One region of the Pantoea sp. Lij88 genome, then DNA from elsewhere that is predicted to be linked to it. Evidence: predicted binding sites of a transcription regulator. Region 1 holds the regulator's gene; each other region holds the start of a gene.

Region 1 (5,653 bases):
CCTCTTCCGGCCGATGCAGGCTGACTGAGATGTGCTCCTGCAGATCCAGCGCCACCTGAAAGGCGCGCGTCAGCCGCTTATGGCTGTGATCGCGGCTGGCCGACAGCATGTGCATCTGCTGATAACAGGTGTTGATCAGATCGACCACTTTCTGCTGACGCGCCAGCAGCGGCGGCAGGGCCTTTTCCGGATCGGTGAGCTGAGTCAGCAGGGTATATTTAGCGTCGCAGTAGTTAGCCAGCTCGCGGTAGATGAGGCTGAGGCTCTCGCGCATCGGCTGCTCTTTCCACAGCCAGAACCAGAACCAGTTAAACACCCCATACCAGAGCGTGCCGCCGATATAGAGCAGCGGGGTGACATAGATGGGCATGCGGCCAATCAGGCTGAGGGTAAAGATAGCGGCGATAAGGGTGCCGGGCAGCAGGCGGCCATGCAGCGGACTGATTTCACCGGTGACGCCGAGCAGCAGGGGCATGGCGAAGAGGATCAGCGGCAGTGGGATAGCATGCAGGGTGAGCCACTGAATGAGAAAGCTGCCGAGGGCAAACAGGCTGCCGCCAACAATGAGACGTTTGAAGAAGCGTTTATGCGGGGTATCCAGACCGGCGATGTTGCAGCAGGCGGGCACTAAGGAGAACAGCAGACCTTTTTGCAGGTCGCCAGCCAGCCAGCCCAGCGCCACCGGCAGACAGAGCACCAGCGTTTGCCGCAAGGCGTAGTTAACTTCAGGATGGTAAATGATTCGACGCCACATCGGCCCAACACAAACAATAACGGCGTGATGTTGCCATCACGCCGTGGGTGACAGGAATTAACGGGTGCCGTAAACGACGATGGTTTTGCCGTGTGCGGAGATCAGGTTCTGATCTTCCAGCATCTTCAAAATACGGCCCACGGTTTCGCGTGAACAACCAACAATCTGGCCAATTTCCTGACGAGTGATTTTAATTTGCATGCCGTCGGGATGCGTCATGGCATCTGGCTGTTTCGCCAGGTTGAGCAGGGTCTGTGCAATGCGCCCGGTGACGTCGAGGAAAGCGAGGTTACCCACTTTTTCAGACGTGACCTGCAGGCGACGCGCCATCTGCGATGAGAGTCGCATCAGGATGTCGGGGTTAACCTGGATCAGCTGACGGAATTTCTTGTAAGAAATCTCCGCCACTTCGCACGCGCTTTTCGCACGTACCCAGGCGCTGCGCTCCTGGCCTTCTTCGAAGAGGCCAAGCTCACCAATGAAATCGCCCTGATTCAGGTAGGAAAGAATCATCTCTTTGCCTTCTTCATCTTTAATCAGAACCGCGACGGAACCTTTCACGATGTAGTAAAGCGTTTCAGCTTTTTCACCTTGGTGAATCAGCGTACTTTTGGATGGATACTTGTGAATATGGCAATGGGACAGGAACCATTCGAGTGTAGGGTCTGTTTGCGGTTTGCCGAGAACCATTCGCTATTATCCTCTGTTGTAATCGTGCCCAAAATACAGGGGGCAGTTTTCCCTGTCAGGCGGTGAAAGCTTCAAGCGTTTCCATTTCAGGAAATCATTCGGGCCGCATCAGGCGCAGTGCGCATCATCCTTCCCGGCTTCGTCATCGGGTGACGAAAAATATTTTCAGCACTGTTTGTAGCACAGCTTTTGCCGACTGTCTTCTGTTGTCTCGCTTCAGCTACAGGCGGATTTCTCTGGATTGCTGTTTACCAGGCGAAAGCGTACTCTGGCGACAAAACAGCGTATTCCGGAGCAAAAATCATGCAGGCAAGAGTGAAATGGGTAGAAGGGCTGACATTCCTCGGAGAATCCTCATCCGGCCACCAGATACTGATGGATGGCAATTCGGGTGATAAAGCGCCCAGCCCAATGGAGATGGTGCTGATGGCGGCCGGTGGATGCAGCGCGATTGATGTGGTTTCAATTCTGCAAAAAGGCCGCAATGATGTGGCTGATTGTGAAGTAAAACTGACCTCAGAACGTCGTGAAGAGGCGCCGCGAATCTTTACGCACATCAACCTGCATTTTATCGTGAGTGGTAAAGCGCTCCAGGATAAAGCGGTCTCACGCGCCGTGGATCTTTCTGCTGAAAAATATTGCTCGGTGGCCATCATGCTGGGTAAAGGTGTGACGATGACGCATAGCTATGAAGTGGTTGAGCTGTAATGGCCGCAGGGATCATCGCAGACCTGTTAACTTCACTTCTAGTGTCTGATGCAGGTTGCTTTAAGACTGTGCCTGCGCAGAGAACCGGGTCAGATCGGAAAGACACAAAAACCGCCATCCATGGCATGCTCGGCCCGCGCGATTACGCACCTCATCCCTGAGGTGCGCCCGTTGCCGGGCCAACGCGTTGCGTTGTTCAAAAACGCTCCCGGCGTTTTTGTCCCAGGCGCGGGACGCTTTCCTCTTCTGACCCGGTTCCCTGCGTGTTGAGCTTATCTGTTGCTGTCAGATTCTTTGTATGCAGGTTTTGTTTGTAGCGGCCTTACTGAAACCGGATGCGGTTGCCGGACGTGAAGCGAAGGGAGCATACGCCTGTAGCAAAGCATAGCGGGCCAGGGACAAAAACGCCGGGAGCGTTTTTGAACAACGCAACGCGTTGGCCCGGTACGGGCGCACCTCAGGGATGAGGTGCGTAATCGCCCGCGCTGAGCCTGCCAGGGATGGCGGTTTTGCGTCTTTGCGAAAGGCGTATGCTCCCTGCAGCCTGCTCAGCAGTAAGCCTTTATCCGCAGAAAAGCCGGTTTTAAATTTTGCGAAAGGCATCTGCTATCTGAGGGTTTTTTGCTGACCTCTTACTCTATCCGTTTACCTTCCATCAGCCGTTTTACCAGCGGGCCCATGATCAACTCCATCGCCAGACCCATTTTGCCGCCGGGCACGACGAGCGTATTAATGTGCGAGATAAACGATCCCTGCAGCATCGCCAGCAGATAGGGGAAGTCGATATCTTCCAGCGCCTGAAAGTGAATCACTACAAAGCTCTCATCCAGTGACGGAATGGCGCGGGCCGCGAACGGGTTTGAGGTGTCGACGGTCGGGACGCGCTGAAAGTTAAGGTGTGTGCGTGAGAACTGTGGCGTGATGAAGTTGATGTAATCCTCCATCGAGCGCACGACGGAATCCATCACCGCTTCGCGTGAATGACCGCGCTCGCCGGTGTCGCGCACCAGCTTCTGAATCCACTCCAGGTTAACAATCGGCACCACGCCAACCAGCAGATCGACCTGTTCCGCGACGTTGTGCTGCGCCGTCACCACGCCGCCGTGCAGTCCTTCATAAAAAAGAATGTCGGTGTTCTGCGGCAGTGGCTGCCAGGGCGTAAAGGTGCCGGGCACCTGATTCCACGGCACCGCTTCATCGTAGGTGTGCAGATATTTACGCGACTGCCCCTGTCCGCTTTGACCATACTCTTTAAAGCTCTGCTCCAGCAGACCAAAGTCATTGGCTTCCGGGCCGAAATAGCTGACATGACGTCCTAAATCGCGCGCCTTACGAATCGCCATATCCATTTCAGGGCGGGTAAAACGGTGAAAACTGTCACCTTCCAGCTCGGCCGCATGGAGATCGAGCTGCTGAAAGATTTTGCGAAACGCGAGGCTGGTGGTGGTGGTTCCTGCGCCGCTGGAACCGGTCACCGCGATAATGGGATGACGTGCAGACATAGAAAAGCTCCCTGTGAGGTCGGGCGATGAGCATTGTTATCATGAAATGGTGCCGGGTGCATCAGCCACGAAATTCTTTGCGCGGCATGATATTGACCGATTCATGCAGTTCCGACCACACCAGCACGACTTCGCCGGTTTCCAGCTGACGTCGCACATCAGCCACCTTGTCCAGCAGGCTGCGTTCCTGCTCGCCGTAGTCTGTGCCTTCGCGCAGCACAAAGGTTTCAATCAGATTTTCAAGGGTCTCAGGTGAGACCTGTTGCCAGGGAATAATCACGAGATCAGTTATCCAGAAAAGGGGCGATCCACTGCGGGATGCGCTGTTCCAGCCACATTTCAGGCTGGCGTAACGTCCCGCCGACAAAACCTACGTGGCCGCCGTGGGGTGTCAGTTGATAAGTAATAGTGGCAGATAATTGGCTGCTGTGCGGGATCACCTCATCACTCATAAAGGGATCGTCTTTCGCGTGGATGATCAGCAGCGGTTTCTCTGCGTGCTTCAGCCAGGGCATGGCGCTGGCGCGATGATAGTAATCGGCCGCATCGACAAAACCGTGGGCGCGGGCCGTAATCGCATCATCAAAATCGCGCAGTCGCCGCAGCACTTTGAGCTGCGCCAGATTGACCGGCAGCGTGTCCGGCCAGGCGTGCAGTTTGCGGCGGGCGTTTTTCTTGAGCTGCGCCAGCAGGTAGTACTGATAGAAGCGCGAGAAGCCGCGTTCCAGTTTGACGCTGCACGGTTCCAGCAGCAGCGGGGCGGAGACAATCACGGCCGCATCGACCTCAGCGGCTACGCCTTGCTGACCCAGCAGACAGCCCAGCATGTTGCCACCCAGCGAAAAACCAACGGCAGCGGTGGGCACGTGGCCCCAGCGGGTGCGCAGCCAGTGCAGGAAGAAACGGGCATCTTCGGTTTCGCCGGAGTGATAGATGCGATTGAGCCGGTTAGGCTCGCCGCTGCAGCCGCGAAAATGCATCACCACGGCCAGCCAGCCGCGCGCGCGGCAGATGTCCATCAGGCCATGAATATAGGGGCTGTGAAAGCTGCCCTCCAGGCCATGAAATAGCACGACGCGCGGTTTATGCTGCGCCCGCTGGGGATCTTCGCTCCAGGCGAGATCGACGAAGTCGCCATCCGGCAGATCGAGGCGCTGCCAGTGAGGATCGAACGCGCTGTGGCGACGTAACAGGCGTGGCAGCATCGTCTGCAGATGCGCGTTACGCAGACTGTGAGGTGGCGTGAAGTGCTCGTTTTCCGGTCCGGTAAATTTCATGTGGTAAAAGCTTGTCTGTTCCATATCACACTGTTAGCTTCGATGAGTTTTTTCTTGCAGGGTAAGGAGTACCCGATTGCCATGGAACTGAGTCTTTTCTTATCAATGTTGGGATTTCTTTGGGTCGCGGCCATTACGCCGGGTCCCAATAATATGTTACTCACCGCCTCGGGCGCTAATTTTGGCTTTCTGCGCACCCTTCCGCTGATGATCGGCATCATGATCGGCATGCAGGTGATGCTGCTGATGGTGGCCTTTGGCGTTGGCGGTCTGATTCTGCTCTATCCTTCGCTGCATCTGGTGCTGAAAATCGCCGGTAGTCTCTATCTGCTCTGGCTGGCGTGGAAGATAGCGACGTCCAGCTATGAAAAGCTGGAAACGGATCAGGCGCCGGATGCGCCAATGCCGTTCTGGCAGGGTGGGCTGTTGCAGCTGATCAATCCCAAGGCCTGGCTGATGGCGCTGGGCGCGGTCGCCAGCTTTAGCCTGGCGGGTGATGCGTATCGCCATTCGGTGATGGCGATAAGCGTCGGCATGTTTCTGGTTAATCTGGTGTCGGGCGTGATCTGGATGGGATTTGGCGCGATGATCGGCCGTATTCTGCGCAGCCGCCGCGCCTGGAAAATCTTTAACCTCGCCATGGGGCTGCTGACCGCCGCCTGCGTGCTGCTAATCTGGCACTGAGTCAGCTGGATGCGCGTTCAACGCGCGTCCAGGGCAGC
Region 2 (5,653 bases), 720 kb from region 1:
GGGCTAACAATTGGTAAGTAAACTCTCTCTTATCTTTATGAAGGAGATCAGCCATGCGCGTGTTACTGGTTGAAGATGATGAAATGATCGGCGCGAACCTCCAGCAGGCACTGGAGGGCGCGGGCTGGTCGGTCGACTGGGTGCGCGATGGCGTCTATGCCCAGAATGCCTGGAGTGAAGGCGGCTACAGCTGCGTGCTGCTCGATCTCGGCTTACCGCGCGATGATGGCCTGCAGGTGCTGCGCCGGGCACGCGGGCGCGGCGATGCCACGCCGGTACTGATTCTGACCGCGCGCGACACGGTGGCGCAGCGCATCCAGGGCCTCGACAGCGGTGCGGACGACTACCTGCTTAAACCATTCGATTTACAGGAAGTCATGGCCCGAATGCGCGCCATCACCCGACGCAGCCACGGCGCAGCAGACTCGGTGCTGGGTAGCGGCGATGTCCAGCTGGATATGATGACCCGTGAAGTACTCTACAAAGGCCAGCGCGAGCAGCTTACGGCGCGTGAATATGCCCTGCTCTACGCCCTGCTGGAGCGGCCAGGTGCCATTCTGTCGCGCGAGCAGCTGGAAAACCGTATCTATGGCTGGGGCGATGAAGTCAGCAGCAATGCGGTGGATGTGCTGATCCACGGGATGCGTCGCAAGCTGGACAACGATGTCATCCGCAACGTGCGCGGGCTGGGCTGGCGGGTACCGGCGATATGAAACCGTTCCGCTTTATGCGCTCACTGCGCAACAAACTTCTCTCTACGCTGCTGATCATTCACCTGCTGATGATCGGCGGCGTCACCTGGTATTTCTTCAGCTGCTACGGCGATATGGTCGGCACCATGAAGGACGATCAGCTGGCAAAAATCGCTGATGCCTGGTCCACCAATAAACAGATGCCCGCCCTGATGCCGATGCTTATTGCGCCGGACAAGGCGAAGAGCGCTTTTGTGGTTCAGCTATGGGACGATCAGGGCCAGTTGCGGGCCAGCTCATGGCCGGAGTTACAGGCGCCGCTGCAAAACCAGCGCGGCTATCATGATGTGCATATCGGTCAGTGCGACGACTGTGAGTGGCGCATCTACACCCGGCCCGGCATGCCTGGCAGCGAGATCAAAACCATCCAGGTCATGCACAACCTCAGCTACATGAAGGCCTCGATGGTCAAGCGGGCGCTGTCGGCGATCATTCCGATGATCCTGATGATGCCGCTGTCACTGCTGGTGATCTGGCTGGTGGTGCGCAAGATCACCCGGGATCTGCAGGTCGCTTCGCGTCAGATTGCGGCGCAGGAGACGCATCATCCGCACAATGTCTCACCGGAAGGTTTACCGGATGAGATCCTGCCGCTGGTAGCCGCCTACAACTCGCTGCTGAATAAGCTGCGGGAAGCCTGGTCGTCGCAGCGTCAGTTCCTGGAAGATGCCGCGCATGAGCTGCGCACGCCGGTAACGGCGGTGACGTTGCAGCTGGAAAACCTGCGTCAGCACATCCAGCCGGGCGAAGCGAGCCGGCAGTTCAGCCAGCTGGAGGCGGGCGTCACCCGCACCCGTCATCTGGTGACGCAGCTACTCAATGTCTCGCGTCAGGATGACCAGAGCGTGGTGGCCAGCGTTGAGCATATTGACCTGGAAGATCTGCTGAAAGAGAGCATTGAGCAGCTGATGGTGGTGGCGGATAAACGCGGCATCGATATCGGCTTTAACGGCTCCACGCAGTACCGTCTGCAGGCCAGCCGCTCCGAGCTGCGCAGCCTGTTCGATAACCTGATTGGGAACGCCATGTTACACACGCCGGAAGGCAGCCTGGTCGATGTGCTGCTGCATCGGGTTGCGGGCAGGACCGTAGTCGATATTGTCGATAACGGTCCGGGCATGCCGGAATCCTTTATCGAGCGCGCGTTTGATCGCTTTACCCGTTCCCCGGACGTTAAAGCCCAGGGCAGCGGGCTGGGATTATCGATTGTGCGAAACGTCGCACAGAAACATCAGATTCACGTCGCCCTTTCCAATTGCCTGACGCCACAGGGTGCTATTTGTGGTTTGCAGGTCCGCGTCACCCTTCCCTGATCCCGGCCGTTTGATCACGAACCAGACAACGTAAACGGTTGCCTGGTTCCGTTCGATCCACGTCGTTATTGTGAAGTACGTCACATTTTAGCTGAATTGTAATGCAACACTTTTTGACAAACGTGAGCAAAATCTATTTTCTATCGATCTGTTACAGGCACGCTACGCGGGCTGAAGAACTGGCTGTTATTTGCTGTGAAACCCTCATTCCCATCTAGGGACCGATTTCTCTCTGACTGCGTCTGCTGTGCGGCGGTCAAAAGCATGTGGCTGATAATAATGAAATATAAAACGTTGATAGCAGGTGCCGTGCTGGCATGTTCATTGAGTGGTGCTGCGCAGGCCGCTGAAAGCGACCCGCAGTATGTCTCCGACTGGTGGCATCAGAGCGTGAACGTGGTAGGCAGCTACCATACGCGTTTCGGACCGCAGTTTAACAACGACGTTTATCTGGAATATGAGGCGTTTGCGAAGAAAGACTGGTTCGATTTCTACGGCTATCTCGACGTGCCTAACTTCTTCGGCGTGGGCAACAGCAATGCCAACGGCGTGTTCGACCACGGTTCACCGATGTTTATGGAGATTGAGCCGCGCTTCTCTATCGACAAACTGACCGGCACCAGCCTGGCCTTTGGTCCGTTCAAGGAGTGGTATTTCGCTAACAACTACATCTACGATATGGGCCGCAACAGCGATAACCGCCAGAACACCTGGTACATGGGTCTGGGCACCGATATCGATACGCACAGCGATGTCGGCCTGTCGCTGAACGTCTACGCCAAATACCAGTGGGAAAACTATGGCGCAGCGAACGAAAACAGCTGGGATGGCTATCGCTTCAAGGTGAAATACTTCGTGCCAATCACCACGCTGTGGGGCGGTAATCTGGGCTATGTGGGCTTCACCAACTTCGACTGGGGTTCTGACCTCAACGAAAAAGGCGGTTCATCACGCACCAGCAACTCCATCGCTTCCAGCCACATTCTGTCACTGGGTTACGATCACTGGCACTTCTCTGCGGTGGCGCGTTATTTCCACAACGGCGGACAGTGGGCGGATGGTCAGGAACTGAACTTCGGTAAAGGTCCATTTGAAGTGAAATCGACTGGCTGGGGTTACTACCTGGTGGCGGGTTATAACTTCTGATGGTTGCGGGCGGTTGCAACAACCGCCCGTTTAGCAGGAACGCTGGCTCAGGACATCACGCATCAGGGCCAGCTTTTCAGCTGCAGGCTTATCAGATAAGCGCTGCATCTGCCCCGCTTTTAGTTCTGCGGCTTCTCAACGTTGATGCGCCACGGAATGCCGAACTTATCAATGAACATCGCGAATCCGTTCGACCAGAACGTCTCCTGCCACTCCGTTGTCACCTTGCCGCCTGCCGACAATTTCTCAAACCACGCTTTGCCCTTTTCGACATCATTGGTGGACAGGCTGACCGCATAACCGGCATGTTCAGACGCTGGCGGCTTCTCAGTATTGCCGTCGCTCAGCATCAGCTCACCGTCACCGATACGCAGTTGCGCATGCATAATCTTTTCTGGCGGCTGCGGCGCGGCAGACTGATCGCCAACCTGCTCACCCTGATCCGGCATATCACCGAATTTCATTTTAGAGAGCAGCTCTCCCCCGGTCGCCTGCAGGTAAAAGTCGATAGCCTCTTCGCAACGGCCATAGAGAAACAGATAAGGACTGACTTGCATCGTAACCTCTATTTGTCGGGTGGATTTATTACAGTACCTTAAGAGTGTAGACGATCGAGTTTACTCCCTGATTTCACTGACAATAACGGCGGAAAAGTTGTGCCATATAACTGCTCATCGGGGTCAGCGTGGTGTCTTTGCGCTGAATCAGATAGAAGATGGCTTTCGGCAGAGGGTCATCGAGCGCCAGCGCCACCAGCGATCGGCCCAGAATCGGATCATCAATCACGTCGACCGACAGAATGCTGATGAAATCGCTTTGCGCCACCAGGCTGGTGCAGGCCATAAAGGTTTCACAGGTCACCACGATTTTGGGTGCCATGCCGCGCTCGCCAAACAGATCGTGCAGCAGACGGTAATAGCTGCCTTTCGGGGTTGGCATCGTCCAGTCCGCCTGCTGTAACTCCGCCAGAGAACGGGCCTTTTCCAGCGGGTGGCCTTTGCGCACCACCACTTTGTACTCGCGCTCCATTACCCTTTCATACATCAGCTCCTGATCGAGATGGCTCTGATCGTAGGTATTGATGGTGAAATCGAGCGCGCCCTGACGCAGTTCATGCACCATCGACACCAGCTGACCTTCGACGATGCGCACCTTCACCAGCGGGTATTCGCGATGAAACTGGTTTATCACCTGCGGCATGATAGTGCGCGCCACGCTGCCACCCACTCCGATGTTCACCTGACCGCCGCCCAGCCCCAGACGCTGCTGGATATCCTCTTCAGCGACCCGCAGCTCCGCCAGCACCAGGCTGGCATGACGAAAAAAGTTATCACCGATATCGGTCAGCACGACGCCCTGCTGACGGCGGATAAACAGCTTTGCGCCCAGCTCGCGCTCCAGCTCCTGAATCGCTTTGGTTAACGCCGGTTGCGACAGCCCGGAAAGACGGCTTGCCGCCCGGATACTGCCCTGGCGCGCCACGTCAGTGAAGGCGCGCAGCTGATGAAGCTTAAGATTGGCAGACATAATTTTGCGATAACCGTTGTTTATCAGTCACAAGATATTCGCATCTTATGCCGCCCAGTACCATTGTGTAGATTCGAAGCAGTGCATAAAAAATCAACAATGAGGAGAGAGCCGATGAACCCCCTTTCAGACCACGTCAGCGCCCTGCTGCCACAGCTGCAGCAGTGGCGTCGCGACTTCCATCACTTCGCCGAATCGGGCTGGCTGGAGTTCCGCACCGCAACGATAGTCGCTGAAGAACTGCATAAGCTCGGTTATCAACTGAAGCTGGGCCGTGAGGTGATCGATGCCGATGCGCGGATGGGCCTGCCTGACGAAGCCGTGCTGAAGCAGCAGGAAGCGCGCGCGCTGCAACAGGGCGCGCTGCCGCAGTGGATCAGCCACTTCTCCGGCGGATTCTGCGGCATTGTGGCGACGCTTGAGACCGGCCGTCCTGGCCCGGTGATGGGCTTCCGCGTCGATATGGATGCACTGGATCTCAATGAAAGCCAGGCCGCCGATCATCTGCCACAGCGCGAAGGGTTTGCCTCCTGTAATGCTGGCATGATGCACGCCTGCGGTCACGATGGTCACACCACCATTGGGCTGGGTCTCGCCTCGGTGCTGATGGCGATGAAAGATCAGCTCAGCGGCACGATTAAACTGATCTTCCAGCCCGCCGAAGAGGGCGTGCGCGGGGCCAAAGCGATGGTCGCGGCGGGCGTGGTCGATGACGTTGAGCGCTTCACTGCGATTCATATCGGCACCGGCGTGCCAGCAGGCCAGGTGGTGTGCGGCAGCGACAGCTTCCTCGCCACGACCAAGCTGGATGTTCACTTCACCGGCGTCGGTGCCCATGCGGGCGGTCGCCCTGAAGAGGGTCGCAATGCCCTGCTGGCCGCCGCACAGGCGACGCTGGCGCTGCATGGTCTGACC
Region 3 (5,653 bases), on a different replicon from region 1:
TTTAAATCGCGCTGCTGCTGCCCGGCGCTGCCGGTCGAACTGCGCACCACCAGCTTTGCGGGCAGAATCGAGGAGGAGCGCTGCTCATCCTGCTCACTGGCTAACAACAGACGCGCAACCGCCTCCTTGCCCTGCAAATCCAGATCCAGCGACACCGTCGTCAGCGCCGGATGGAAGAAGGCGCTTTCATAGGTGTCATCATAGCCAATCACCGAAATCTGACCCGGCACCGCCACGCCGCGCTGATGCAGCGCGCTCAGCACACCCAGCGCCATCTGATCGTTACCCACCAGCAGCGCACTAAACTCCGGCGCTTCCCGCAACAGTTGCAGCACGCCGTTATACCCACTCTGGGCATCCCAGTTGCCGTGACTGACACTGACGGGCTTCAGCCGGTAACTTTCCAGCGTATCCAGCCAGCTCTTTAACCGCAGATTGGCGGAGACGGACTGCTCAGGCCCGGCCAGCAGCGCAAATTCGCGATGCCCCTGTTCATAGAGATATTTAACGCTGGCGCGGGTGCCATCAGCCGGGTTAAACGAAACGTTAAACACCGAGCTGTAGGGATCCACATCCAGGAACAGGCAGAGGATGTCTTCGTTCTCCTGCACAATCTTTTCAGCGTCGCTGCTCTCCAGCGGGACGTTGATGATGACCTTATCCACCCGCTGAGACTTCAGCTCATTGATACAATTCTGCAGACTTTGATTGACGTTCTCATCAATCATGGCAATCAGCACCTGATAGTCCGCTGCGTTGGCATAACGTTTCACCGCAGCGGCCACCTGTGATGGCGCATGTAAAGCCAGCGATGTGGTCACCAGACCCAGCGTCGTACTCTGCTTCCCCACCAGCTGCTGCGCCAGTCGGTTAGGCACGTAGCGCAGGGTCTCAATTGACTGTTCCACCTTGCGCCGCGTTGATTCCGAGACATTTGCCGACTTATTCAGAACCCTTGATACCGTCTGATACGACACGCCAGCATGACGGGCGACGTCCTCTAAGGTGGCATTTTTTGATTTCATAATTCGCATCTCTGATGACCGATAGCGGAATGGTATCACAGGCAGTAGTTAAGCCAGACTGTCGCAGTCACATTGCGCGAATAAAAAATAAAAGTAATACCTTCACATAGTAAAATTTGGTGATCTGATTCACTAATCGTTACAAATACCGCCACTTTATTTGCAGTGCATCACACATTATCGCGATTTTGTTTGTCACCAATCTGACAAAAGGCGTTTACTGCCGCTGTCATGTGAACGTATTACAAATAAAATTGAGGATAACATGGAAACAAGGTTACGTACTGCTGCTGTGGCGCTTGCTGCGGCCCTGACCTCCCCGACGCTCTATGCCGCTATCGACAACATTGATTTCCATGGCTATCTGCGTGGTGGCGTGGGCGTATCGCAGGATGGCGGTATTGAAGAGTATCAAAAGAACAAGGTGGGCCGTCTGGGCAACGAAGCCGACACCTATGGCGAGGTTGAACTTGGCAGCGAGGTCTACAAAAAGGATGATGTCAGTTTCTACGTCGACACCATGGTCAGCATGTTCTCCGACGGCTCTAACGATAACGAAACCACCTTCGGCGACGACGCACAGTTTGGTTTACGTCAGCTGAACCTGCAGATTAAAGGGCTGGTGCCGGGTGACAAGGATGCGGTGATCTGGGGCGGTAAGCGCTACTACCAGCGTCACGATCTGCACATCATTGATACCAAATACTGGAATATCTCCGGCTCGGGCGCCGGTATCGAAAACTACACGCTGGGTCCGGGCGCTATTTCATTTGCGTGGATTCGTGGCGATGCGAATGACGTGGATTACCGCGTCGATGGCGATAACGACGTCAACATCAACTACCTCGATCTGCGCTATGCCGGCTGGACACCCTGGAGCGGCGCGTGGACGGAGTTCGGTATTGATTACGCGATGCCGAACACCACCAACAAACAGAAAGAATATGGTGGCCTGTATGACGCGGATAACGGCGTTATGGTCACCAGTGAAATCAGTCAGGACGTGTGGGGCGGCTATCAGAAACTGGTGTTCCAGTACGCCAACAAAGGCCTGGCGCAGAACATGATTTCGCAGGGCGGCGGCTGGTATGACATGTGGAACGATACCCAAAACGCCACCGGCTACCGCGTGATCAACACCGGCCTGCTGCCGATTACCGACAAGTTCTCCATTAATCAGGTCTTCACCTGGGGTTCAGCGGATGATGTGACCGCGCAGACCAGCAAAAGTACCCTGCTGTCGCTGGTGGGCCGGGGACAGTATCAGTTCACCCAGTATGTTCGCGGCATTGGCGAGGTCGGCAGCTTTTGGCAGAAAGATGAGAACAAAGTGGGCAGCGACTACAGACAGGCGGGTCAGAAATATACGCTGGCGCTGGGCCTGGCAGCCGGTCCCGAGTTTATGTCACGTCCGGAACTGCGTCTGTTTGCCTCTTACCTGAATGACTCAGAAGATGGACATAGCTTCAAAGACAACACCAGTAACAACACCTGGAACTTCGGCGTACAGGTCGAAGCCTGGTGGTAACCACGCAGTCTCCTCATTGTGATCATTGTTAAGCTCTTATGCAGGGGCTTATTTGGATAACCGGCGACGGTTATCCATTTTTTTTACTTCGTATTTTACAGCGGCGTGTTATTCCGGCCTGAAGAAACGGGCTTCGAGAAGCTGACGCAGCTGGTCAGACTGCTTACCAAAGATCGCATGAACCTCATGCCCCAGAATCACTACGCCAATCGCTCCGGCTTTCTGCAATCCCGCCGTATCCACCGCCTTCAGCGACCTCACCTTCACGCGAAGCCGCGTTAAACAGGCGTCTACCTGCTCAATATTCTCACGTCCGCCAAAGCAGTTCACCAGACGCTCCAGGAGCTCACTGTCTACTTCAAGCTCTTCCACCGTCAGCGGCTGCCGACTGAAATATTGCTTAAACGATTTCAGACTCACCATGTTGTTCTCCTTCAGATAATAAAAAGGCGGGCTGCTGCCCGCCACTCATGACTGATAACCGAAAACGAGGGGTACAGGCTCGGGACCGCTCACAGAATATACACGCTTCGTGCACCCATCCTGCAATCAGGCTCTAAAAAACCTGCCCTACATCAAGAGTAAAACCCAGCTATTCCTACAGACAATGCCCGGTCTCAAAAGCGATGGGGCATATGCCTGTAGCAAAGCATCACGGGCCAGGGACGGCCCGTGCTGAGCGGGCAGGGATGCCGTCTTTTGCATCTTTGCGGAAGGCATATGCCCTCTGAGCCGGTAAGCAGACTGCCAGCAATCGCCAACAAACCTGCCCCTGAGCCTGAGTAGCCCTACACCAGTGGCACACTCAAAACTCTGCACCCCCACGGCCCCAGCGTCAGCGATTCCCCAACACCTGCGCCATCAACCAAATCCGTCAGCCCGGCAGGCAATGACACCTGCTGCACCTGCGCCGTAAAGTTCTGCACAAACAGAAACGCCTGCTCGCCATCCGTTCGGCGTTGCACCACCACGCCCGGCGGCAAATCACTCGCCAGCGCACGCGGCAACCCCAGCTGCTTAATCAGCGCAGCATAAAAATCCCGATGGAACGGCAGATCATTACGCGACGCGATATACCAGGCTTTCCCCTGACCGACACGGTTCACCGTCACCGCCGGGGTGCCGGCATAAAAATCACTCTCGTAAGTGGCCAGCGCAGTCGCGCCCTCCAGATGGATATGCTCGCAAAGCTCCCGTGCCTGATACGGCCCGCTCAACCCCAGCTCATTGCCGCGCACACCGCGCACGCCGTTAAACTCCTCATCGGTCAGACTGTCGATCTCTTCTGACCAGATGCCGAGCAGCGGCCGCAGCGGCCCAGGGAACCCGCCGGAATAACAAAGATCGCTCTCATTCACGATGCCGCTCCAGTAGCTGGCCACGAAATGCCCGCCCCGCTCAACATGCGCTTCTGCTCGCGCCGCAAAACCGTCGCGCACCATATACAGCATCGGCGCAATCACCAGATCGTAACCGCTGAAATCGCTGTCGCCGTTAATCACATCGACCGCAACGCCCTGTTCCCAGAACGCCCGATAATGCTCGTTTACCGTGCGCTCATAATGCAGGCCGAGATTGCGCGGTCCCTGCGCGTTATCCATCGCCCAGCGACTCTCCCAGTCAAAAATAATCGCCACCCGGGCCTCAACCCGACTGCCCATTACCGGCGTCATCGCGGCCAGCATCCGGCCCAGTTCAATCACTTCACGACCGGTGCGCGTATCCAGATGACCGACATGATCGACGACGGCGCCATGAAACTTCTCGACCGAACCCCGGCTCTTGCGCCACTGGAAATACTGTACCGCGTCCGCACCATGCGCCACCGCCTGCAGTGACGACAGAATATGCATCCCCGGTTTCTTTAACTTGCTGGTCGGCTGCCAGTTCGTCGCGCCCGGCGTCGACTCCATCAGCACGAACGGCTTGCCCTGCTTCAGCGTGCGCATCAAATCGTGATACATCGCGGTATAACAGGCGAGCGTGGTCTCATCCTTCTCGTTGTGCCACATCGGGTAGCTGTCCCACGAGATAAAATCGAGCGCCGAAGCCAGCGTCCAGTAATCGTAGTCGTAGAAATACTCCATGAAATTGGTGGTGGCAGGCAGATCGGGATTGGCCTGCTTCAGCGGTTTAATCTCCTCCCGGCAGAAGTCCGTCACCTGCGCGGTCATAAATCGTCGCCAGTCCAGATTCAGGCCATGAATCGACATCTCACCCTGTGGCGCAGGCGAGACAATCTGAGACCAGTCGCTATACGTGTGACTCCAGAAATCGCTCCACCAGGCGAAATTCAGCCTCTCCAGCGTCTCATAGCGCCGCTGCAGCCAGCCGCGAAACGCCTCCTGACAGCGATCGCAGTGACACTCGCCGCCATACTCGTTGGAAATATGCCAGCCGATCACCGCCGGATGATGCGCATAGCGCGCCGCCAGCCGGCTGTTCATCGCCTGCACTTTCTGGCGATAGACCGGCGAAGTCATACAGTGATTATGACGGCCGCCATGCAGGGCGGGTACGCGATCGCGCCCCACGCGTAACACCTCCGGATACGCCTGCGACATCCAGGCCGGACGCGCCCCGCTCGGGGTCGCAAGAAACACAGAAATTCCCTGCAGCCACAGCGTATCGATCACCTCATCCAGCCAGCCAAACTCATAGCGTCCCTCTTCCGGCTCCAGCTTCGCCCAGCTGAAAATACCCACCGACATAACGTTACAGTTTGCCTGCTTCATCATTGCCACGTCGTCATCAATAATGCCCGGCTGGTGCACCCACTGTTCCGGATTGTAGTCAGCACCATGCAGCAGCCGGTTAACCCGGGCGCTGAGCGGGGGAAATTTATTCATACCTGTTCCTCAGAGGAAGACATCAGCGTTAGCGCTAATAATTAATGAAAAACCTGTAGCGAAGGCAGCGCCTTGCCGTGACAGTCAAACAGCGCCTGGTTTTCGCGGGCGTTACCCTGTTTCCATTCGTCGTGGATATATTTCATGCCAGCAGGAGTCGCCCAGGTATTGCCGGGCGCGGGGATCCACGCCGGTTCCCAGTAAACCACGCCCTTGCCGCGATGGTCCGGCACTGCCATCACCGCTTTGAT
Region 4 (5,653 bases), 820 kb from region 1:
TTCTTCCTGAACAGCGTGCTGGGCCTGGGTGGTTTCATTGACGTTGCCGGTAAAGCGAACCCGGAACTGGCGCGTGAAGAGCCGCACCGTTTCGGTACGACGCTGGGTCATTACGGCGTCGGCTACGGCCCGTATGTTGAACTGCCTGCTTACGGCAGCTTTACGGTTCGTCAGGATGGCGGCGACTACGTCGATACGCTCTATCCGATCCTCGGCTGGCTGACCTGGCCAATGTCGATTGGTAAGTGGACGCTTGAAGGGATCGAGACCCGCGCGCAGCTGCTGGATTCAGATGCGATCCTGAAACAGCAGAGCGATCCGTACGCCTTTATCCGTAACGCCTACTTCCAGCGTCACGACTTCCTGGCGCGTGGCGGTAAGCTCAAGCCGGAAGACAATCCTAACGCTGCCGCGATTCAGGATGACCTGAAGGATATCGACGCGCAGTAAGCGCAGGATCACATATCTGCGTGTCGCTGTGTTTTTCTGCAAACCGCACAGAAGCTGAAGCGATGGGAGCATACGCCTGGAGCAAAGCATCGCGGGGCATGGATGGTCCGCGCTGAGCAGCCAGGGATGGCGGTTTTGCGTCTTTGCGCAGGGCGTATGCTCCCTGAGCCAGTAAGCGATCCGCAGCCACAAAAAAAGGGCGACTCACCAGAGTCGCCCTTTTTGATCGCGCTATCCAATCAGAACTTGTAGTTAAAGTTCGCGCCGTAAAGCCAGGCCTTGCCTTCAGAGGTAAAGGTGTAAGGACCTTCTTTCACCGTCACTTTCTGTCCATGCATATAAGAGAGGCCTAAATCCACCGAGGCATTATCGTTAAAGGCATAAGATGTACCGGCGCTCAGCCATAACCGATCCTGGTCCGGGATAGAGATAGAACGCTTATCCGCCGGAACCGGGCTATCATCAAACGCAATACCGGTACGGAAAGTCCAGTTCTTGTCGTAGGAATAGGTGGTGCCCAGTGCAATGCGGTACGCATCACGGAAGCCTTCATCTTTATAGAACAATGTCTGGCCGTTTGAACCGGTCGCTTTCAGCTCCTGGAACTGGCTCCAGCTGGTATACGCCATGCTGTAGTGGACCGCCCACTGCGGTGCCACTTTATGCCAGCCCGACACTTCCCACATCTCTGGCAGATTCAGGGTTAACGCGCCCGGAACGGTAGTGCCGTTAGTGCCATAAGGTACACCTGACACAGCCGGATCGTTCACCGCATTCAGCCGGGATGAAAGGCTGCTTTTGTAATCGCCATCAAAGTCGACTTTCACTTCTGAACGATAGGTAAAGCCGAAGCGGTTATTCTCATCCACTTCATAAAGGACGCCGGCATTCCAGCCGTAGCCCCACTCATCGCCCTTCAGATGGGCAACCTGCGTATCAGCCGGAACCCCCAGCCTTGCGCCTGACTCTCCGGCATAGCGTTCAATCTTCGCTTTGGCATAAACCGCATCAAAACCGACACCCACACTAAAATGTTCATTCAGGCGGTAAGCGGTGCTGAGATTAAAATTGCCGGTCATCAGGTCGGTTTTACCGCCGTAACCGCCCGCGGTGTAGCCATTATTAAACTCTGTTGCTAAGCCATAATTAGACGTTGCAGACGCGCCAATCCACCACTGATCGTTGATCGGCTGGACGTAATGAATATTGGGGATCCACTGATTCGGCGCAATATTATTCGCATCCAGGCTGCGTCCACTCGGACTGCGACCACTGATGTTGACATCCGGCGCAATATAAACCGCACCGATAGAAAATTCCGGACGATCCATTAACGCCATCGTCGCCGGGTTACGGCTGGCTGACGCCGCCGTATCGCCCATTGCCCCTTCGCCTGAATATGCGCGACCTAAACCAATCGTAGAAAACTCATTTAACTGAAACCCAGCTGCGTAAACGTGTGAAGAGACAAGCGCCACTGCAGCCGCCACGGCTGACTTTGCAAACAGGTTTTTATGGTTCATGACCACAACCTCATGTGAATTATTATTTAACGCTATAACGTCGCGTAACAAAGGACGGCGGATTGTAGGGACTGATGTAAAACGCACATATCAGACCAGTGCGGAGAGTATAGGTCCGACCTGTGTACATGTTGCAATATTGTTTTTAAAATATTTCAGGGTTGATCGCTTAAAATTCGATCTGCTTAACAAAACGGCCCCGATTCTGCACAGCATACCGATTCCAGTTTGTTCTGGATCAATTTTTATTGTGATATTCGTCGCTTAGGGCCGTGCACGTGGCGCATCTTTCGTCGAGCAGGTAAAATTTCGGCCATAAAATCGCGCAACCCGCCAGATCGCTGGTCAGGAGAATGAAATGACTGATGCCATTAAAAAATGCAGTGCGACCGAAACTGCAGCCTGTTGCTGTGTTGATGTGGGCACGGTAATGGATAACACCGATTGCACTGCCAGCTGGTCGGAGTGGTTTGCGCAGCGTGCCGATGCGGAAGCCAAATTGGCGCAGCTCACCCGGCGAGCCCGCGAGGTAGAATCTGAACCCTGCGTCATTGAATCGCGCTTCAGCGACGTGAATCAGGGTGTGCAGCTGGATATCGATTTCACCTTCAGCTGCCAGGCTGAAACGATGATTTTTCAGCTCGGTTTGCGTTAAGTCCCAGACGCCGCATTAATGCGGCGTTTTTCATTTTCGTGTTTCCCTTCGCACTTTTTCCTTTCCGATATTGGCGGCTCACCCGCTTGTGGTTAACACTGATCAGGTCAGACCTCTTCAGGCAATGATGCCACAGTCCCAGCCACAGGTGAGAACAATGAGCAAAGCGCAGCCGCTGCTGACGCGTGATGGTGAACGCATCGCAATAACCCACGGATTACGCACCCCTTTCCTGCGCCAGGCGACCGGCTTTCATGGCATTCCCGCCATTGAGTTAGGACGCATGGTGGTCAGCGAATTAATGGCGCGCAGTGAACTGCCCGCTGAGGTGATCGAACAACTGGTCTTTGGTCAGGTCGTGCAGATGCCGGAAGCGCCGAACATTGCGCGTGAAATTGTATTAAGCAGCGGGCTGAGTGTGAATACCGATGCCTACAGCGTCAGCCGTGCCTGCGCCACCAGTTTCCAGGCGGTAGCGAATGTGGCAGAAAGTCTGATGGCGGGCACTATTTCTGCAGGCATTGCCGGTGGGGCGGACTCCTCTTCGGTGCTGCCCATCGGCGTCAGTAAAACGCTGGCCCGCGCGCTGGTGGATCTTAACAAAGCCCGCAGCGTCGGGCAGAAATTACAAATCCTGCGACGGCTGCGTCCGCGCGATCTGCTTCCGGTGCCGCCCGCGGTGGCGGAGTATTCGACCGGCCTGCGTATGGGCGACACGGCAGAGCAGATGGCCAAGAGTCACGGCATAACCCGTGAGGCACAGGATGCGCTGGCGCTGCGCTCCCATCAGCATGCCGCCAGAGCCTGGCAATCCGGAGTACTGAATCAGGAAGTGATGGCCGCCTTTGTGCCGCCGTGGAAAACCGCCATCGATCAGGACAATAACGTCCGCATGAACGCCAAAGCGGAGGATTACGCCCGGCTGCGTCCGGCATTTGATCGCCAGCACGGCAGCGTGACGGCGGCCAACAGCACGCCACTGACCGATGGTGCGGCCGCTGTGATTCTGATGCGCGAGGGCCGCGCCCGCGAACTGGGTCTCAGCCCGCTGGGCTATCTGCGCAGCTACGCCTTTACCGCCATCGGGGTGCAGCAGGACATGCTGCTGGGCCCGGCGTACGCGTCACCGCTCGCCCTGGATCGCGCTGGCATTTCTCTGGCCGATCTGACCCTAATCGATATGCATGAAGCGTTTGCCGCCCAGACGCTGAGCAACCTGCAAATGTTTCGTGATGAGCGCTTCGCCCGTGATGTACTGAATCGTCCGCATGCGCTGGGCGAAGTGAATGAAGAGCGCTTTAACGTGCTCGGCGGTTCAATCGCCTATGGTCACCCTTTTGCCGCCACGGGCGCGCGCATGATTACTCAGACGCTGAATGAATTACGCCGCCGGGGTGGCGGATTAGGCCTGGTCACCGCCTGTGCAGCAGGTGGTCTGGGTGCGGCAATGGTTCTGGAGGCCGAATAATGGAGCAGAATGCGTTTCATCTGAAGATGCGACTGGATCACGTCGGCATCATCACGATCGATGTCCCTGGCGAGAAGATGAACACCCTCAAAGCGGAGTTTGCCGGGCAGATCACCGCCATCATTGCAGAGGCGCGGCGCGATCCGCAGCTGGCGGGCCTGGTGTTGATCTCCGGCAAACCAGACAATTTTATCGCGGGCGCGGACATCAGCATGATCGATCGCTGTAAGAGTGCGCAGGAAGCCGAAGCGCTGGCAAAACAGGGCCAGGAAGTGATGGCGATGCTCGACGCGCTGCCGTTCCCGGTGGTCGCGGCGATCCACGGTGCCTGCCTGGGCGGCGGGCTGGAACTGGCGCTGGCCTGCGATGCGCGCATCTGCTCGCTGGATGATAAAACCCGTCTGGGATTGCCGGAAGTGCAGCTTGGTTTACTGCCTGGCTCCGGCGGCACTCAGCGGCTGCCACGCTTAATCGGCGTGCAGCAGGCGCTGCCGCTGATTCTGACCGGCAAAACGCTGCGCGCTAAGCAGGCCCGTAAGCTGGGCGTGGTCGATGATGCGGTGCCGCAGGCGATTCTGCTGGAAACGGCTATCGCGCGGGTGAAAAAGGGCAAGGTCAGTGGACGCACGCTGCCGCTGCGCGACCGTCTGCTGCACGGTCCGGTGGGCCGACAGGCACTGTTTGCGCTGGCGACCCGGCAGACAGCAGCCAAAACCCAAGGTAACTATCCGGCGGCAAACCGCATTATCGAGGTGGTGCGCATCGGGCTGGAGCAGGGCAGCCGCGCCGGACACGACGCCGAAGCGCGTGCCTTTGGTGAACTGGCGATGACGCCAGAGTCTGCTGCGCTGCGCGGGATCTTTTTCGCGACCACGGCCATGAAAAAGGAGCGGGGCGGTGAAGCTGAGCCCGCCACGGTTAAGAGCGTTGCTATTCTCGGCGGCGGCCTGATGGGCGGCGGCATCGCCAGCGTCACCGCGATCAACGCGGGCTTGCCGGTGCGGATCAAAGATATCAGCCTGGAGGGCGTGAACCATGCGCTGAAAACCAGCTGGGAACTGCTGAGCAAAAAGGTCAAACGACGCCAGCTCTCACCGGCACAGCGTCAGCAGCAGATGGCCCGTATCACGGGCGGCATCGATTATCAGGGCTTCTCACAGCGTGACGTGTTGATCGAAGCCGTATTCGAAGATTTAGCCCTGAAGCAGCAGATGGTCAGCGAAGTGGAAGCACACTGTCAGCCGCACACGTTGTTTGCCTCGAACACCTCTTCGCTGCCGATTGAGGAGATCGCCGCTAAGGCGCAGCGTCCGGAAAACGTTATCGGTCTGCACTACTTCAGTCCGGTTGAGAAGATGCCGCTGGTGGAAGTGATCCCCCATCTGAACACTTCAACCGCAACGCTGGTGACAATTGTGGCGCTGGCGCGCAGCCAGGGTAAAACCCCGATAGTGGTGGCAGACAAGCCAGGTTTCTATGTGAACCGCATCCTGACGCCCTATATAAATGAAGCGATGCGTTGCCTGCTGGAGGGCGAGCCGATTGAGCATATTGATC

What was found. Region 1 encodes CRP, which controls carbon source genes, mostly activating them, when cyclic AMP is high. Its sites were predicted from a motif close to ATGTGANNNNNNTCACAT; they were not measured.
Region 2: a site for CRP is predicted at 2,134-2,151, ahead of PU624_RS20945 (nucleoside-specific channel-forming protein Tsx). Genes of this name have one in related genera too.
Region 3: a site for CRP is predicted at 1,184-1,201, ahead of PU624_RS02175 (maltoporin). Genes of this name have one in related genera too.
Region 4: a site for CRP is predicted at 2,222-2,239, ahead of PU624_RS09705 (YfcZ/YiiS family protein). Genes of this name have one in related genera too.

What each region holds. Positions count from the first base shown of each region.
Region 1 covers NZ_CP118269.1:419,234-424,886, forward strand. Annotated here, with positions in the region: gene PU624_RS05770 (YccS/YhfK family putative transporter) at 1-754, opposite strand, end outside; gene crp (cAMP-activated global transcriptional regulator CRP) at 812-1,444, opposite strand; gene PU624_RS05780 (OsmC family protein) at 1,748-2,152, shown strand; gene PU624_RS05785 (phosphoribulokinase) at 2,785-3,654, opposite strand; gene PU624_RS05790 (YheU family protein) at 3,716-3,934, opposite strand; gene PU624_RS05795 (hydrolase) at 3,939-4,955, opposite strand; gene PU624_RS05800 (LysE family translocator) at 5,013-5,615, shown strand; gene PU624_RS05805 (LacI family DNA-binding transcriptional regulator) at 5,617-5,653, opposite strand, start outside.
Region 2 covers NZ_CP118269.1:3,646,653-3,652,305, forward strand. Annotated here, with positions in the region: gene PU624_RS20935 (response regulator) at 54-713, shown strand; gene PU624_RS20940 (sensor histidine kinase) at 710-2,065, shown strand; gene PU624_RS20945 (nucleoside-specific channel-forming protein Tsx) at 2,345-3,211, shown strand; gene yjdN (VOC family metalloprotein YjdN) at 3,331-3,768, opposite strand; gene PU624_RS20955 (LysR family transcriptional regulator) at 3,842-4,738, opposite strand; gene PU624_RS20960 (amidohydrolase) at 4,853-5,653, shown strand, end outside.
Region 3 covers NZ_CP118267.1:411,316-416,968, reverse strand. Annotated here, with positions in the region: gene PU624_RS02180 (LacI family DNA-binding transcriptional regulator) at 1-1,025, opposite strand, end outside; gene PU624_RS02175 (maltoporin) at 1,291-2,553, shown strand; gene PU624_RS02170 (PTS sugar transporter subunit IIB) at 2,662-2,976, opposite strand; gene PU624_RS02165 (beta-galactosidase) at 3,342-5,402, opposite strand; gene PU624_RS02160 (glycoside hydrolase family 53 protein) at 5,444-5,653, opposite strand, start outside.
Region 4 covers NZ_CP118269.1:1,242,494-1,248,146, forward strand. Annotated here, with positions in the region: gene mlaA (phospholipid-binding lipoprotein MlaA) at 1-450, shown strand, start outside; gene fadL (long-chain fatty acid transporter FadL) at 690-1,973, opposite strand; gene PU624_RS09705 (YfcZ/YiiS family protein) at 2,332-2,628, shown strand; gene fadI (acetyl-CoA C-acyltransferase FadI) at 2,786-4,096, shown strand; gene fadJ (fatty acid oxidation complex subunit alpha FadJ) at 4,096-5,653, shown strand, end outside.